DNA from 3 places in the Pantoea alhagi genome. Region 1 is predicted to be linked to each of the others. Evidence: predicted binding sites of a transcription regulator. Region 1 holds the regulator's gene; each other region holds the start of a gene.
The links. The regulator PhoB, encoded in region 1, activates phosphate uptake and scavenging genes when phosphate is short. The targets are predictions, from matches to a motif close to CTGTCATAAAACTGNCNNAT.
Positions count from the first base shown of each region.

Region 2: a site for PhoB is predicted at 1,794-1,813, ahead of ugpB (sn-glycerol-3-phosphate ABC transporter substrate-binding protein UgpB). Genes of this name have one in related genera too.
Region 3: a site for PhoB is predicted at 3,558-3,577, ahead of glpT (glycerol-3-phosphate transporter). Genes of this name have one in related genera too.

Region 1 is NZ_CP019706.1:422,944-428,605, forward strand. It holds gene B1H58_RS02030 (cobalamin-independent methionine synthase II family protein) at 1-569, opposite strand, end outside; gene B1H58_RS02035 (PstS family phosphate ABC transporter substrate-binding protein) at 764-1,681, opposite strand; gene phoR (phosphate regulon sensor histidine kinase PhoR) at 1,694-3,013, opposite strand; gene phoB (phosphate response regulator transcription factor PhoB) at 3,028-3,717, opposite strand; gene sbcD (exonuclease subunit SbcD) at 3,954-5,183, shown strand; gene B1H58_RS02055 (AAA family ATPase) at 5,180-5,662, shown strand, end outside.
Region 2 is NZ_CP019706.1:1,298,326-1,303,987, reverse strand. It holds gene B1H58_RS06155 (high-affinity branched-chain amino acid ABC transporter permease LivM) at 1-76, shown strand, start outside; gene livG (high-affinity branched-chain amino acid ABC transporter ATP-binding protein LivG) at 73-840, shown strand; gene livF (high-affinity branched-chain amino acid ABC transporter ATP-binding protein LivF) at 842-1,555, shown strand; gene ugpB (sn-glycerol-3-phosphate ABC transporter substrate-binding protein UgpB) at 1,909-3,228, shown strand; gene ugpA (sn-glycerol-3-phosphate ABC transporter permease UgpA) at 3,313-4,200, shown strand; gene ugpE (sn-glycerol-3-phosphate ABC transporter permease UgpE) at 4,197-5,042, shown strand; gene B1H58_RS06125 (sn-glycerol-3-phosphate import ATP-binding protein UgpC) at 5,046-5,662, shown strand, end outside.
Region 3 is NZ_CP019706.1:1,848,032-1,853,693, reverse strand. It holds gene metE (5-methyltetrahydropteroyltriglutamate--homocysteine S-methyltransferase) at 1-960, opposite strand, end outside; gene metR (HTH-type transcriptional regulator MetR) at 1,194-2,117, shown strand; gene B1H58_RS08690 (carboxylate/amino acid/amine transporter) at 2,496-3,341, opposite strand; gene glpT (glycerol-3-phosphate transporter) at 3,712-5,067, shown strand; gene glpQ (glycerophosphodiester phosphodiesterase) at 5,064-5,662, shown strand, end outside.

The DNA of each region.
Region 1 (5,662 bases):
TCATCCAGTTGCAGATAGCGGCAGCCTGCATCATAAAAGGCTTTGATGGCATCACGGTAAGTTAATGCCAGGTCGTCAAAATAGTCCGCCAGGTCTGGATAGACCTCAGCATCAATCATCTTACGTCCGCCACGGAAGTGCAGCACGCTCGGGCTTGGGATGGTCATTTTAGCGACAGCGTCACCGCTGATGCTGTTAAGGAAGCGGAAATCTTCCAGCATCGGATGATCGCCGAAACCCAGCTTGCCGGTTACGCGCACGCCGCGCGCTTTGGTTTGAATTCCGTTGAACTGAATCCCCTGCTCCGCCTCATAGCGCTCCACGCCCTGCAGACCGTCAAAGAAATCAAAGTGCCACCAGGCGCGACGAAATTCACCGTCGGTTACCACCTGCAAACCACAGGCGCGCTGCTGTTCCACGACGTGGCGGATCTCTTCATCTTCCACACGGCGCAGCGCCGCAGCATCAATCTCTCCGGCGGCAAACTGCTCGCGGGCGCGCTTGATCGCTGCAGGACGTAAAAAGCTGCCAACCACGTCGGCACGAAAAGGGGCGGTTGTTCTTTGCATTATTTTCAACTCCTGTAACGAGGCGATCCCGCCCCGCTGATTTACCGATGAAATAGTTTCAGATCTTTATCTTTAAGACTTCTGGATGTCTAAATGTCTGAAATCAGCGTCTCATGACTTTTGTTCAGCGGCAAGGGAGGAAAATTCACAAGGCATGAAAAATATTCATGTTGATGCTGAAAAAACCGGCGCGCTTATAATCCCAGCAGCGCCTTTGCCTGATTGATTTGCCGATCGGAAAGAGGCAGATAGCCCGCCTGGGTCACCAGCGCCTGCCCCTGCGGAGAAAGCACATGACGTAAAAACGCGGCGGTAAGCGGCTCCGGCATCTTGCCTGGCGGCTTATTGATATAGATATAAAGCGGGCGTGCATAGGGATAGCGCCCATTACGAATCGTTGTGGCATCGGGCACTACCGCTTCGCCCTCTTTCGCCAGCGCCAGCGTTTTCACGCCGCTGATATGGAAGCCAAAGCTGGCATAGCCAATGGCATTAAGATTGCCCGCTACCGCCTGCACCACTGCCGCTGAGCCAGGATATTCGCCCACGTCACGACGAAAATCGCCGTTGCAAAGCGCCTGCTGCTTGAAAAACCCCCAGGTGCCGGACGCTGAGTTACGTCCCAGCCGCTGTAGCGAACGATCGCGCCAGCTGAGCTGTTGTAACCCCAAATCACCCCAGGTATGCGGGGAACGGGGTGCGCCGCAGCGCCGCGTCACGGAAAAAATCGCGTCCAGCTGCTGCGCATTGAGCCGGGTCAGCGGATTATCCTGATTCACCACCACCACCAGCGCATCCAGCGCCACCGGCACCGCCAGCGGCGGATAGCCGTAGCGCTGCTGAAAAAGCTGACGTTCCGAAAGCTGCATTGGACGGCTCATTGCGCCCAGCTGTGCCGCGCCTGCGGCAAGCGCGGTCGGCGCGGTGGAGGAGCCGGCGGCCTGAACCTGCACATTAACGCCCGGATACTGAAGATTGAAACTTTCGCCCCACAGCGCCATTAAGTTGCCCAGCGTATCTGAGCCAACGCTGCTGAGATTCCCTGCCAGCAGCGCGGGTTTTGCCTGCAGCGCGCCGGAAAACAGCAGCAGCAGCACCATGATGATTTTCATACTTTGCATCCGTCAGATTTTACGCGCCGCATTGTCCGGCAGATGCTGGCTGACAATCAACCTTGTCGGCAGGATAAAACTAAAACAGGTCCCTTTATGCGGCTGGCTGGTAATGGTGAGACGAGCGCCGTGATGACTCAGGGCATGTTTAACAATCGCCAGCCCCAGCCCACTGCCGCCGGTGGCCCGCGATCGCGCCTTATCCACCCGATAAAACCGCTCGGTCAGACGCGGCAGATGCTCCTGGGCAATGCCCGGCCCGTTATCTTTCACTGTAAACAGCGCGCCCTGTTTGCAGAATTGCCAGCTTACCTCGATATGTGTGCCTTCCGGCGTATGGTTGACCGCGTTATAGACCAGGTTAGAGATGGCGCTGCGGAGTTGCTCTTCGTTACCGAACACTTTCAGCTGCGCATCGGCATGAAACTCAATATGATGCCGGCCATTACTCAGGGTTTCCGCTTCTCGCTGCAGCAGGCGCAGCATCATCGGCACATCCACCTTCTCCGCCAGATCGATAGCGGGCGCAGCCTCAATGCGCGAAAGCGTCAGCAGCTGTTTAACCAGACCATCCATCCGGCGCGTCTGCTCCTGCATGGTTTGCAGCGCCTTTTCGCGGGATTTTCCCTCCAGCACCGCATCGCCCATCATTTCCAGATAGCCCTGCAGCACCGTAAGCGGCGTGCGCAGTTCATGACTGACGTTAGCAAAGAAGTTACGACGCGCGCCCTCCAGCTGATGCATCTGCGTAACATCGCGCGCCACCAGTAGCCACTGTCCTTCGCTATAGGGCATTACGCGAAATTCCATATGCAGCTGATTATTCATCACCAGCGTTAGCGGACGAACAAAATCCTGCTGACGCAGATAGCGAGAAAACTCAGGATAGCGCAGCAGATTAAGGATATTCTGGCCGTTATCTTCCGGCCAGCGCAGCCCCAGATGCTGCTGCGCCAGACCGTTGCACCAGAAAATAGTGCCCTCATCGGTGGTCAGCACCACCGCATCGGGCAGGGATTCCGCCCCGCTGCGAAACCGCTTAATCAGGTTTCCCAATTCGCGGCGGCGGCGGCGGTTGCGTAGCTGCATCTGATAAAGCCCGTAAAACAGCGGCTCCCAGCTCCACTGACCGCCAGGCGGCGTCATAGAGCGATCGGTCCACAGCCAGTGTGAAAGACGCAGCAAATTCCAGAAGTGCCAGCCCAACAACAGCAGTACGGCGCACAGCAGGAACCACGGCAACCAGCCGATAATCAGTCCAGCCAACAGCGCGGGCAAACAGACCAGCACCAGTTCCAGTAATAATCTCTTCCAGGAGAGGCGTTCCAGCACGAGGCAGACTCCGATCAGTAACGAGCGGAGAAACGATAACCCGTTCCACGTACGGTTTGCACCATGCGATCGTGGCCGGTCAGCTCCAGCGCCTTGCGCAGCCGTCGAATATGCACGTCAACCGTACGATCCTCAACGTAAACATTGGTGCCCCAGACATTGTTCAGCAACTGTTCACGGCTGTAGACACGTTCCGGGTGCGTCATAAAAAAGTGCAGCAGTTTATATTCTGTCGGGCCCATCTCCAGCGGCGTGGTATCTGACATCACGCGGTGCGAAGAAGGATCCAGGCTCAGCCCCTGAATTTCGATCACATCCTCAACCGCCATCGGCGAAATGCGGCGCATTACCGCCTTGATGCGCGCCACCAGCTCTTTGGGCGAGAACGGTTTAGTGATGTAATCATCGGCACCCACTTCCAGGCCGCGCACGCGATCTTCTTCTTCGCCGCGCGCAGTAAGCATCATGACCGGGATATCGCGCGTCATCGCTTCGCGCTTGAGATGCTTAATAAACTGAATGCCGCTGCCGCCGGGTAGCATCCAGTCCAGCAGGATCAGATCGGGCCATGGCTCGATTAACAGGTTGACAGCGCTGTCATAATCATCCGCCTCAATGGGCTGATAATCATTTTGCTCCAGCACGAAACACAACATTTCCCTGATGGGGGCTTCATCTTCGACAACCAGAATGCGCTTAGCCATTATTGCTCCTGCGAATGTGACTCTTGGTCACGGGGATTTGCGGCGTCATTATGCGTCAGTTTTATGACAGATTTATGAAAAATGCACGGCCCCAATGGCGCTTTCGTAACGCTTTTGTGAAGCAATCAATAACCAATTTTTGAAACCCAGATGCAGGTAATGATCAATCCAGTTCCCTGCTGCGGCTTAGCTCTGGTTATAATCGCCCCGGCGTTCTGCTATTAGCTGGGAGTTTTATGCGCATTATTCACACTTCAGACTGGCATCTCGGTCAGTTTTTCTATACCCGCAGCCGTGCCGCTGAGCATCAGGCCTTTTTTCACTGGCTGATCGAGCGTGTTGAAGAGCATCAGGTCGATGCGGTGATTGTCGCTGGCGATATTTTTGATACCGGATCGCCGCCCAGCTATGCACGTGAACTTTATAACCGTTTCGTGGTGGATCTGCATCGCACCGGCTGCCAGTTGATTGTGCTGGGCGGCAACCACGATTCCGTCGCCACGCTCAACGAATCACGCGAACTGCTGGCCTGTTTGAACACGCGCGTGATTGCCGCTGCCAGCAGCGATCCCGAAGAGCAGGTTTTGACCTTAACCACGCGCCAGGGCAAACCGGGCGCGGTGCTGTGCGCCATTCCTTTCCTGCGACCACGTGACATTATGCGCAGCCAGGCGGGTCAGTCCGGCGAACAAAAGCAGATCAGCCTGCTGAACGCCATTACGCAGCACTATCAGCGCAGCTACCAGCATGCTCGTCAGCTTAGCCAGCAGGCGGAAAAATCGCTGCCGGTAATCGCTACCGGCCATCTGACCACTGTTGGCGTCAGCAAAAGCGAAGCGGTGCGCGATATCTATATCGGCACGCTGGATGCGTTTCCGGCGCAGGCGTTTCCCGCCGCTGACTATATTGCGCTCGGTCATATTCATCGCCCACAACGCATCGCCGGCAGCGAACATATTCGCTACAGCGGCTCCCCGCTGCCGCTCAGCTTCGATGAGCTGGGCAGCGAGAAAAGCGTATTTTTGGTGAGTTTTGCCGACGGCAAACTGGCCAGCGTTGAGCCGCTGCCGGTGCCTGGCTTTCAGCCAATGCAAACCATCAAGGGCACGCTGGCGGAGATCGAGCAGCAGCTAAAACCGTTTGCCAGTGCCTCTCCATCACGTCCGGTGTGGCTGGATATTGAAATCACTACTCAGGAATATCTGCATAACATGCAGCAGCATATCCAGACGCTAACTGAAGGTTTACCGGTGGAGGTGCTGCTGATGCGCCGCAGCCGTGAACAGCGTGAGCGAGCGCTTGCACGCCTGCAAAATGAGACGCTGAACGAGCTAAAGGTAGAGGAAGTTTTTGAACGACGCCTGGAACAGGAAGAAGACATGGATGAGGCGCGGCGCACGCGCGTACGTCAGTTATTTAGCGGCACGCTGGATGCGCTTTATCAGGGCGAGGAGAGCCAGCCATGAAAATTTTGTCCCTGCGTTTTAAAAACATCAACTCGCTCAAAGGCGAATGGAAAATTGATTTCACCCGCGAGCCTTTTGCCAGCAGCGGACTTTTCGCCATCACCGGCCCAACCGGTGCCGGTAAAACCACCCTGCTTGATGCGATTTGCCTGGCGCTTTATCACGAAACGTCGCGTCTGGGGAAAATATCCCAAACGCAAAATGAGCTGATCAGCCGCGATACCGCCGAATGCCTCGCCGAAGTGGAATTTGAGGTGAAAGGTGAAGCCTGGCGCGCCTTCTGGAGCCAGAACCGGGCGCGCGGCGCGGTAGACGGCAATCTGCAGGCGCCGCGCGTGGAGCTGGCGCGCTGTGCGGATAACGTCATCGTCGCTGATAAGGTGAAAGATAAGCTGGAGATGATCGCTCAGTTAACCGGTCTCGATTTTGCCCGCTTTACCAAATCGATGATGCTGTCGCAGGGACAATTTGCCGCCTTC
Region 2 (5,662 bases), 880 kb from region 1:
GCGTCCGCAGGGATTATTACCGATGCAGCGTCCGCATCTGAAGCTGAAGCGCGATCAACAAGGAGAGCAGGCATGAGTCAGCCTTTATTAACGGTGGAAGGCCTGATGATGCGCTTTGGCGGCCTGCTGGCGGTCAATAACGTGGCGCTGGAGCTGCATCCACAAGAGATCGTGTCGCTGATTGGCCCGAACGGGGCGGGCAAAACCACGGTGTTTAACTGCCTGACCGGTTTTTATAAGCCGACCGGCGGATCGATTCGCTTAGGCGATCGCCAGCTGGCCGGGTTGCCGGGCCAGCAGATTGCACGCATGGGCATCGTGCGTACCTTCCAGCATGTCCGCCTGTTTCGCGAAATGACAGTGATTGAAAACCTGCTGGTGGCGCAGCATCAGCATCTGAAAAGCGGCCTGTTTGCTGGCCTGTTGAAAACGCCTGCTTTCCGGCGTAGCGAAAACGAGGCGCTGGATCAGGCTGCCAACTGGCTACAGCGCGTTGGGCTGCTGGAGATGGCTAACCGGCAGGCGGGCAATCTGGCTTACGGTCAGCAGCGTCGGCTGGAAATTGCCCGTTGTATGGTAACGCGTCCGGAAATTCTGATGCTGGATGAGCCTGCGGCGGGCCTGAACCCGAAAGAGACCCATGAGCTGGATGAGCTGATTGCGGAGCTGCGCAGCGAGCATAAGGTCACGGTGCTGCTTATTGAGCATGATATGAAGCTGGTAATGGGTATTTCCGATCGCATCTATGTGGTTAACCAGGGAACGCCGCTGGCAAACGGCACGCCGGAAGAGATCCGTAATAATCCGGACGTGATCCGCGCATATTTAGGTGAGGCATAAAATGGCGAATCCGATGTTAACGCTTAGCAAGGTCAGCGCGCATTACGGCAAAATTCAGGCACTGCATCAGGTTAGTCTGGAGATTAACCAGGGCGAAATTGTCACGCTGATTGGCGCGAACGGAGCGGGAAAAACTACCCTGCTGGGCACCCTGTGCGGCGAGCCGCGCGCGTCTGAAGGCACCATTACCTTTGATGGTAAAGCGATCACCGACTGGCAAACGGCACGCATTATGCGTGAGGCGATTGCTATCGTGCCGGAAGGACGCCGGGTGTTCTCGCGGATGACGGTGGAGGAGAACCTGGCGATGGGCGGCTTCTTCGCCAGCCGCCAGCAATACCAGCAGCGAATTGCGCAGGTTTACGCGCTGTTTCCGCGTCTGCATGAGCGGCGTATTCAGCGCGCGGGCACCATGTCGGGTGGCGAACAGCAAATGCTGGCGATTGGCCGTGCGCTGATGAGCCAGCCGCGACTGCTGCTGCTGGATGAGCCTTCGCTGGGGCTGGCGCCGATTATCATTCAACAGATCTTCGATACCATTGAGCAACTGCGCCAGGAGGGCATGACTATTTTCCTGGTGGAGCAAAACGCCAATCAGGCGTTAAAGCTGGCCGATCGCGGCTACGTACTGGAGAACGGTCACGTGGTGCTGGAAGACAGCGGCGATGCGCTGCTGGCTAACGAGGCGGTACGCAGCGCTTACCTGGGTGCCTGATATCGTACCGCAGGCGACGCCGAAGCCCAGGGCAAGCGGGGTTCCGGCCAGGAGTAAAGCGTCCCGCGCCATGGAAGGCGCGGGTCGAGCCGGTCATGGATGACGGCAGTTGCGTCTTTACGTAAGGCCGGAATCCCGCTTGCTTCCCCGCTCGTCCTGCGGCCTCGCTTGCGTCTCTGCCTGTCCCGCAAAATCCTTGCCGTTCAGCGCCCGTCTCCGCCCGCCCAGTGCAATCTCGCCGTCATCTTTCTGTCATCTGCTGGTTATCTCACCGTCATTTTTCCGTGTCATGTTACGTTGCGAACTAAAAAAGCGTGTTGTTACGCACACCTACAATGTCACAGGAAAACGCTATGTCCTCCTTTACGTTTCGTCATACCGCTCTCAGCATTGTGCTGGGGCTGGCACTGAGCGGCAAGGCCCTGGCCGCGACGGAAATTCCGTTCTGGCACTCTATGGAAGGCGAATTAGGCAAAGAAGTTGACTCACTGGCACAACGTTTCAACCAGGCGCACCCCGATTATAAAATCGTACCGGTTTATAAAGGCAACTATGAACAGAGCCTGGCGGCCGGTATCGCTGCGGTACGTACCGGCAAAGCACCGGCGATTTTGCAGGTTTACGAGGTCGGCACTGCCACCATGATGGCTTCTAAAGCGATCAAGCCGGTCTATGAAGTGTTTAACGATGCAGGCATCAAATTCGATGAATCGCAGTTTGTGCCGACGGTCGCGGGTTACTATACCGATGCGAAAAGCGGACACCTGCTTTCGCAGCCGTTTAACAGCTCCACGCCGGTGCTTTATTACAACAAAGACGCCTTTAAGAAAGCGGGCTTAGATCCCGAACAGCCGCCTAAAACCTGGCAGCAGCTGGCAAAAGATACGGCGGCGCTGCGAAAAGCGGGCATGAAGTGCGGCTACGCCAGCGGCTGGCAGGGCTGGATCCAAATTGAAAACTTCAGCGCCTGGCACGGTTTGCCGGTGGCCACCGAGGACAATGGTTTTGGTGGCACCAGCGCCGAGCTGATTTTCAATAAGCCGGAACAGGTGCGCCATATCGCCATGCTGCAAGAGATGAACAAAAAAGGGGACTTCACCTACTTTGGCCGTAAGGATGAGTCTACTGAAAAGTTCTATAACGGCGACTGTGCGATTACCACCGCCTCATCCGGTTCGCTGGCGGATATACGTCAGCATGCCAAATTCAATTATGGCGTCGGCATGATGCCGTATGACGAAAGCGTGCCTTCCGCGCCGCAGAACGCCATTATCGGCGGAGCCAGCCTGTGGGTAATGCAGGGCAAAGACAGCGCCACCTACAAAGGCGTGGCGGAGTTTTTACAGTATCTCGCTCTGCCGGAAAACGCTGCCGAATGGCATCAGAAAACCGGCTATCTGCCCATTACCCGCGCCGCTTACGATCTGACGCGCCAGCAGGGCTTCTATGAGAAGAACCCAGGCGCGGATATCGCCACGCGTCAGATGCTGAATAAGCCGCCGTTGCCTTTCACCAAAGGTTTACGCCTCGGCAATATGCCGCAGATCCGCACCATTGTTGATGAAGAGCTGGAAGGCGTCTGGAGCGGCAGCAAAACGCCGCAGGCCGCACTGGATTCTGCCGTCCAGCGCGGCAACCTGCTGCTGCGTCGTTTCGAACAACAGGTGAAGTAAGCAGATGCCGGGCCGCTGCGGCGGTCCGGCTATCACCTCATCCTGTCACGCACCGCTTGTGCCGATCTGTTATGGAATTACCGCATGTCGAGTTCTCGTCCCGTTTTCCAGTCACGCTGGCTTCCCTGGGTACTGGTTTTCCCTCAGCTGCTTATTACCCTGATCTTTTTTATCTGGCCAGCCGGCGAAGCGCTCTGGTACTCGGTACAAAGCGTGGATCCCTTTGGCTTTTCCAGTACCTTTGTCGGGCTGGAAAACTTTAGCCGATTGCTGGATGACGACTATTATCTTGAATCCTTCTGGACCACACTCATCTTTAGTGCGCTGGTGACCGGCTTTGGGCTGGTCATTTCGCTACTGTTCGCCGCGCTGACGGATCATGTGCTGCGCCTGAAACGCTTTTATCAGACGCTGCTGCTGCTGCCCTATGCGGTTGCGCCAGCTATCGCCGCCGTGCTGTGGATGTTTTTATTTAACCCCGGCATCGGGTTGATCACCCACTTCCTGCAGAGCATCGGTTACAACTGGAACCACGCACAGAACAGCGGCCAGGCGATGTTTCTGGTGGTGCTGGCCTCGGTATGGCAGCAGATCAGCTACAACTTCCTGTTTTTCTTCGCTGCGCTGCAATCGATCCCGCGTTCGCTGGTTGAAGCGGCCGCGATTGATGGCGCTGGGCCGGTACGCCGCTTCTTTCATCTGTCGCTGCCGCTGATCGCGCCGGTCAGCTTCTTTCTGCTGGTGGTAAACCTGGTTTACGCCTTCTTTGACACCTTCCCGGTGATTGACGCCGCCACGCAGGGCGGTCCGGTACAGGCCACCACCACGCTGATTTATAAGATTTACCGGGAAGGCTTTGCCGGTCTCGATCTCTCTTCATCGGCGGCGCAGTCGGTGGTGCTGATGTTCCTGGTGATTGTCTTAACCATTATTCAGTTCCGCTATGTCGAGCGTAAGGTGCGTTATCAATGATTGAGAATCGTCGCGGGCTGGATATTTTCAGCCACGTTATGCTGGCGTTGGGCATTCTGACCATTCTGTTCCCGCTCTGGGTCGCCTTTGTGGCCGCCACGCTGGATAACCAACAGATTTTTCAGGTGCCGATGAGCCTGGTGCCGGGTACTCAGTTATGGCACAACCTGCGTGAGATCTGGCTGTACGGCGTCAGCAGCAACAGCGCGCCAATGAGCGTGCTGTTGTTTAACAGTACGCTGATGGCGCTGGGTATTACCTTCGGTAAAATCACCGTCTCGATGCTTTCCGCTTTCGCGCTGGTCTGGTTTCGCTTTCCGCTACGTAACCTGGTGTTCTGGATGATTTTTATCACGCTGATGCTGCCGGTCGAGGTGCGTATTTTCCCTACGGTGGAGGTGGTAGCTAACCTTCAGCTACTCGATAGCTACAGCGGCCTGACGCTGCCGCTGATGGCCTCAGCGACCGCCACTTTTCTGTTCCGTCAGTTCTTTATGTCGCTGCCGGATGAGCTCATGGAGGCGGCGCGCATCGATGGCGCAGGCCCGATGCGTTTCTTCCGTGACATTGTGCTGCCGCTGTCGCGTACCAACCTGGCGGCGCTTTTTGTGATCACCTTTATCTACGGCTGGAACCAGTATTTGTGGCCGATTCTGATTACCAGCGAGACAAAAATGGGCACGGCGGTTGCGGGCATTCGCAGCATGATCTCCTCAGGCGAAGGCACGACCCAATGGAATCTGGTAATGGCGGCGATGCTGCTAACGCTGATCCCGCCGGTAGTGGTGGTTATGGTGATGCAGCGGGCGTTTGTCCGTGGTTTAGTCGAGAGTGAGAAATAAACTATGGCAGCAGTAACCCTTCAGGCCGTTACCAAGTCTTATGACGGCAAGCAGCAAATTATTCAGCCGCTGGATGTGGTGATAGGCGACGGCGAATTTATGGTGATGGTAGGGCCTTCCGGCTGTGGTAAATCGACGCTGCTGCGTATGGTCGCCGGGCTGGAGCGCGTCACCAGCGGCGACATCTATATCAATACGCAGCGGGTCACGGAGCTGGAACCAAAAGATCGCGGCATTGCGATGGTTTTCCAGAACTATGCGCTCTATCCCCATATGACGGTTGAAGAGAACATGGCCTACGGCCTGAAAATTCGCGGCATGGGACGTGAACTGATCCGCCAGCGGGTGCTGGAAGCGGCACGCAGCCTGGAGCTGGATGCGCTGCTAAAAAGGCGACCGCGCGAGCTTTCTGGTGGTCAGCGTCAGCGCGTGGCGATGGGACGCGCAATTGTGCGCGAACCGGCGGTGTTTCTGTTTGACGAGCCGCTCTCTAACCTGGATGCGCGGCTGCGCGTTCAGATGCGCCTGGAACTGCAGCTGTTGCATCGTCGGCTACGCACCACCAGCCTGTATGTCACCCACGACCAGGTGGAAGCGATGACGCTGGCGGAACGCGTGAT
Region 3 (5,662 bases), 1.4 Mb from region 1:
GAGCCACAGCTGTTGACGCTGGCTTACCAGCGGCTGCAGGCGCTCAAACCAGGCGCTGAGATCGGCGCGCCAGACGTTACGTCCATTGATCACGCCCAGTGACAGCAGCCAGGAGGCGGGGATTTGCTGGTTCAGGCTGGTAATATCATCTTTGCCATGCACCAGATCGACATGCAGTCCCTGCACCGGCAGTTCGCGGATAGTATTGATATTCTGCCCGATGCTATCGAAATAGGTGGTAAGCAACAGTTTGCTGTGGCCCTGTAGCGCTGCGTAGGCTGGTTTGAACGCTTCCAGCCACGCCTGCGGCAGCTCCAGCACCAGCGCTGGCTCATCGATCTGCACCCATTCAATATCGCGTTTCGCCAGTTCGGCCAGCACCTGCTGATAAACGGGCAGAATATCCTTCAGCAACGTCAGACGATCGAACTGTTCACCTTTTACTTTACCTAACCACAGATAAGTTACCGGGCCCAGCAAAACCGGCTTCACTTTATGGCCCAGCGCCAGCGCCTCGTCCACTTCATCCAGCAACTGCGTCCAGCTCAGGCGGAACTGCTGCCCTTTGCTGAACTCCGGCACCATATAGTGATAGTTGGTGTTAAACCATTTGGTCATTTCAGCGGCAGCAGCGGGTTCGCCGGTTGGCGCACGACCACGACCAATACGGAACAGCGTATCCAGATCTACTGAACCGTCACTGTTCTGATGACGCGCCGGTACATTGCCCAGCAGCAGGCTGGTGGTCAGCACGTGATCGTACCAGGCGAAGTCGCCTACCGGCACCAGATCCACACCCGCTTCTTTTTGCTGCTGCCAGTGGCGAGCACGTAGCTCACGCCCCACTTCCAGCAAATCCTGTTCGCTGCTGTTGCCGGCCCAGTAGCTTTCCTGCGCTTTTTTCAGTTCACGGCGCAGGCCGACACGAGGAAAGCCAAGCGTGTGATTTAAAATAGTCATACTGTTTCTCCATTAAAGCTTAATGATGTAGCGGTATCGGCACAGTCAGTTTACGTACGACCAGCGCAACAGCCGGGGCGCGATGCCGTTTCTCGGGTTGCAAAACCCTGCCCGAACGTAAAATGACGGGCCGACTGGGATGTTTAGCCGTCCAGATGTTTACACCGCTATAATCTGCAGGTACTGTATATTCCTCAAGCGCAAATTGTTCATTGTCGATGTGAAGGACTCTCATGATCGAAATCAGGCACCTGCGAACGCTGCAGGCTCTCAGAAATACCGGCTCTCTGGCCGCAGCGGCAGCGCAGCTTCATCAGACTCAGTCGGCGTTATCTCACCAATTCAGCGATCTGGAGCAACGCCTCGGTTTCCGCCTGTTTGTGCGAAAAAGTCAGCCGCTGCGCTTTACGCCGCAGGGAGAAATTTTGTTACAGCTGGCAGAACAGGTGCTTCCGCAGATTCAGCAGGCGCTGCAGGCCTGTCATGAGCCGCACCAGGCCACGCTGCGTATCGCTATTGAATGTCATAGCTGTATTCAGTGGCTGACGCCGGCGCTGGATACATTTCGTCAAAGCTGGCCGCAGGTGATGATGGACTTCAAATCAGGCGTCACCTTCGATCCCCAGCCAGCCCTGCAGCAGGGTGAACTGGATGTCGTGCTGACGTCAGATATCCTGACGCGTAGCGGGCTACACTATTCGCCAATGTTTGATTTCGAGGTGCGTCTGGTGCTGGCACCGGATCATCCGCTGGCGAAGGCAGCCACCATCACGCCGGAAGATCTGGCGCATGAGGTTTTGATGATTTATCCGGTACAGCGTCAGCGGCTGGATATCTGGCGGCATTTTTTACAGCCTGCTGGCGTTAGCCCGGCGCTGAAAAGCGTTGATAACACGCTGCTGCTGGTGCAAATGGTCGCGGCGCATATGGGTATAGCCGCTCTGCCGCACTGGGTAGTGGAAAACTTTGAGCGTCAGGGCCTGATTACCACTAAAACGCTGGGCGCAGGTTTATGGAGCCGTCTTTATGCCGCCGTCCGGGATGGCGAGCAGCGGCAACCGGTGATTGATGGCTTTATCCGCTCTGCTCGTCAGCACGCCTGCCAGCATTTGCCTTTTGTAAGGGACGCGTCGCGCAATGCATTGCCCACGGGATAAGTTTTCATGTCGGACAGATAAATTCAGCCATCTGGCGTAAAAGTAACCTTATTTTGGGTTGATTGATCAACTAGAAGCTGACGCGTAGTTAATTGACGATAAAGCCCTGAAACGCATAATCCCACCGGGGAGAGGTCATTTCCCCTATATGGAAATAGCCATCAAGAGGGATTCATCATGAAAGTATTAACACAACAGAAGTTCAGGTAGTCAGCGGCGCAGGCCGGATACAAGAGACATTATCCGGTGCGTACGGCAATTTCTTTTTGCATACCGTTAATGTGCTGAACAAGCTATTTGACGTGGGTTATAAGGTCGGCGTGATCGGCGAATAAAGCAGTTAATACCGGCGTTATGTTCACGCCGGTATTTTTTTGCTTAACGAACCCAGCGTCGATGGATCCATAAAGAGGCGATAATAAGCCCGCCGCCAACAATAAATGGCGGCCAGTCCGGTTGCTCCTGCCAGATAGCCAGGTTAACCAACAGTCCCGCAGGAACATGCATGTTGTTCATAATGCCCAGCGTTCCGGCATCGACCTGCGTTGCGCCATAGTTCCACATAAAATAACCCAGCCCCGACGCTGCAATGCCCAGCCAAATCAGAATGCCCCATTGCAGTTGAGTGGTAGGTAATTTTTGCGGATTACCCCAAAGAAACCACGCGATAATCGCTATCAATACTGCGCCCATATAGAACCAGGAAAAAGCAGTATGCTGCGGCATCGGGCGCGTTTCCTGCAGACGCTTGTAGCCCACCATGCCAATGGCAAAGCAGATATTTGCCAGCTGCACCAGAATCAATCCTGTCCAGAAATGATCGCTGAGCTGATCATAACGAATAATTGCCGCGCCCAGCACCGCTAACAGCGCGCTAAACAGATAGCCCATGCGCACGCCGCGCCCACTGAGCAGATCGTAAATCAACGTGATATAGAGCGGGGTCATCACAGTGAATAGCAAAAATTCCGGTACGGTCAGATAGAGGTAAGCTTCAAAGCTCAGCAGATACATTATGCCCAGCTGCATCATGCCCACCAGCATATAGAGCAGCAGCGTAGAGGCGCGGTAACCACGCCAGCGCAGGAAAGGCAAAAACACCAGCGCCGCCAGCATCAGACGCACCAGAACGGCAAAGACGCTGTCCACCTGCCCCGCCAGGTAAACGCCAATCAGGCTAAACGAAAATGCCCACAGAATAGTGGTGATTATGAGTAACGCCACATTACGCATCCATTAGTTAAACAGAACGCCATTGTAGCGGAATGCGCCTGCGCGTTAGTGGATATCTGGTTTACATCTGTACACTTTACCATCACTCATGCCGTCCTTACCTGGCGATGCGCGAAAGCGAAAGTCTGTGGTTCGGTTAAAAAAAGCGTTTTTAACCTGAGTCAGGCAGCGCATAAAGCGGGTTTTTGTGACGAGCTTTACAACGTCTTGTCATAAAAGTGTAACATTTGCGCCCTGCCTCACAGACCCCTTTCTTTGCAGCCCCTATTCTTTGCGCGAAATGGAACATCCTTCATTCAAAAACCTTTTTTCGCTCATTTAGTGAGTGTTTAAAACCATTTTGCGTCTCCGGAGACCGTTTATGCTTAGCATTTTTAAGCCAGCACCTCATCAATCACGTGTCGCTACGGATCGTACCGATCCGCTTTATCGTCGTTTGCGCTGGCAAATTTTTATCGGCATCTTTTTTGGTTATGCCGCTTACTATCTGGTTCGCAAAAACTTTGCGCTGGCGATGCCTTATCTGGTGGAACAGGGGTTTTCACGCGGCGATCTCGGCTTTGCGCTGTCCGGTATTTCTATCGCCTATGGCTTTTCAAAATTTATTATGGGCTCGGTTTCCGATCGCTCTAATCCACGCTTTTTCCTGCCCGCCGGGCTGATTTTAGCTTCGCTGGTCATGCTGTTCATGGGATTCGTTCCCTGGGCGACCTCCAGCATTCTGGTGATGTTTGGGCTGCTGTTTCTCTGCGGTTGGTTTCAGGGAATGGGCTGGCCGCCGTGCGGGCGTACGATGGTGCACTGGTGGTCGCAAAAAGAACGTGGCGGCATTGTTTCCGTCTGGAACTGTGCGCATAACGTTGGCGGCGGTATTCCTCCCCTTCTGTTCCTGCTGGGTATGGCATGGTTTAACGACTGGAAAGCAGCGCTCTATATGCCAGCCTTTGCTGCCATTATCGTTGCGCTGATCGCATTTGCTTTGATGCGCGACACGCCGCAGTCATGCGGGCTGCCGCCGATTGAAGAGTATAAAAACGATTATCCGCCTGACTATAACGAACAGCACGAACAGGAATTAACCGCAAAACAGATTTTTATGCAGTACATCCTGCCCAATAAACTGCTGTGGTATATCGCGCTGGCGAACGTTTTTGTTTATCTGCTGCGCTACGGCATTCTCGACTGGTCGCCGACCTATCTGAAAGAGGTAAAACATTTCACCCTGGATAAATCGTCATGGACCTACTTCCTGTATGAATATGCGGGGATCCCCGGCACGCTGCTGTGCGGCTGGATGTCAGATAAGGTATTTAAAGGCAACCGCGGCGCAACCGGCGTATTCTTTATGACGCTGGTGACCATTGCCACGGTGATTTACTGGCTCAATCCGGTCGGTAATCCTGGTGTTGATATGGCCTGTATGATTGTTATCGGCTTTCTGATTTATGGTCCGGTGATGCTAATCGGGTTGCATGCGCTGGAGCTGGCGCCGAAGAAAGCCGCAGGAACCGCCGCAGGCTTTACCGGCCTGTTTGGTTATCTCGGCGGCTCAGTCGCGGCCAGCGCTATTGTTGGCTATACCGTTGACTACTTTGGCTGGGACGGCGGTTTTCTGATTATGATCGGCGGTTGCGTGCTGGCGGTCATTCTGCTGCTGCTCACCATGCTGAGTGAAAACAAACACAAACAACGGCTGCAGCAGGAGGAGAGACAATGAAAATAAATCCGTTACTGGCGGCGCTGTTACTTAGTATCGCCTACGGCACAAGTGCGCAAATTGATGACAAGCTGGTGATTGCCCATCGCGGTGCCAGCGGCTATCTCCCGGAACATACGCTGCCCGCCAAGGCAATGGCCTATGCGCAGGGCGCGGATTTTCTGGAGCAGGATCTTGTCATGACCAAAGACGATCGTCTGGTGGTGCTGCACGATCACTATCTCGATCGCGTTACCGATGTCGCGGATCGTTTCCCTCAGCGCGCGCGCAAGGATGGCCGCTACTATGCCATTGATTTTACGCTGGCGGAGATCCGCAGCCTGCGCTTTACCGAAGGCTTTACGTTTAAAGATGGCAAAAAGGTGCAAACCTGGCCGGGCCGTTTCCCGGGCGGAAAATCCACTTTCCATATTCATACTTTTGAAGAGGAAATTGAATTTATTCAGGGACTGAACCACTCGACCGGCAAAAATATCGGTATCTACACCGAGATCAAAGCCCCGTGGTTTCATCATCAGGAAGGCAAGGATATCGCCACCAGCGTTTTGCAGGTACTGAAGCAGTATGGCTATCGCACTAAGCAGGATAATGTCTG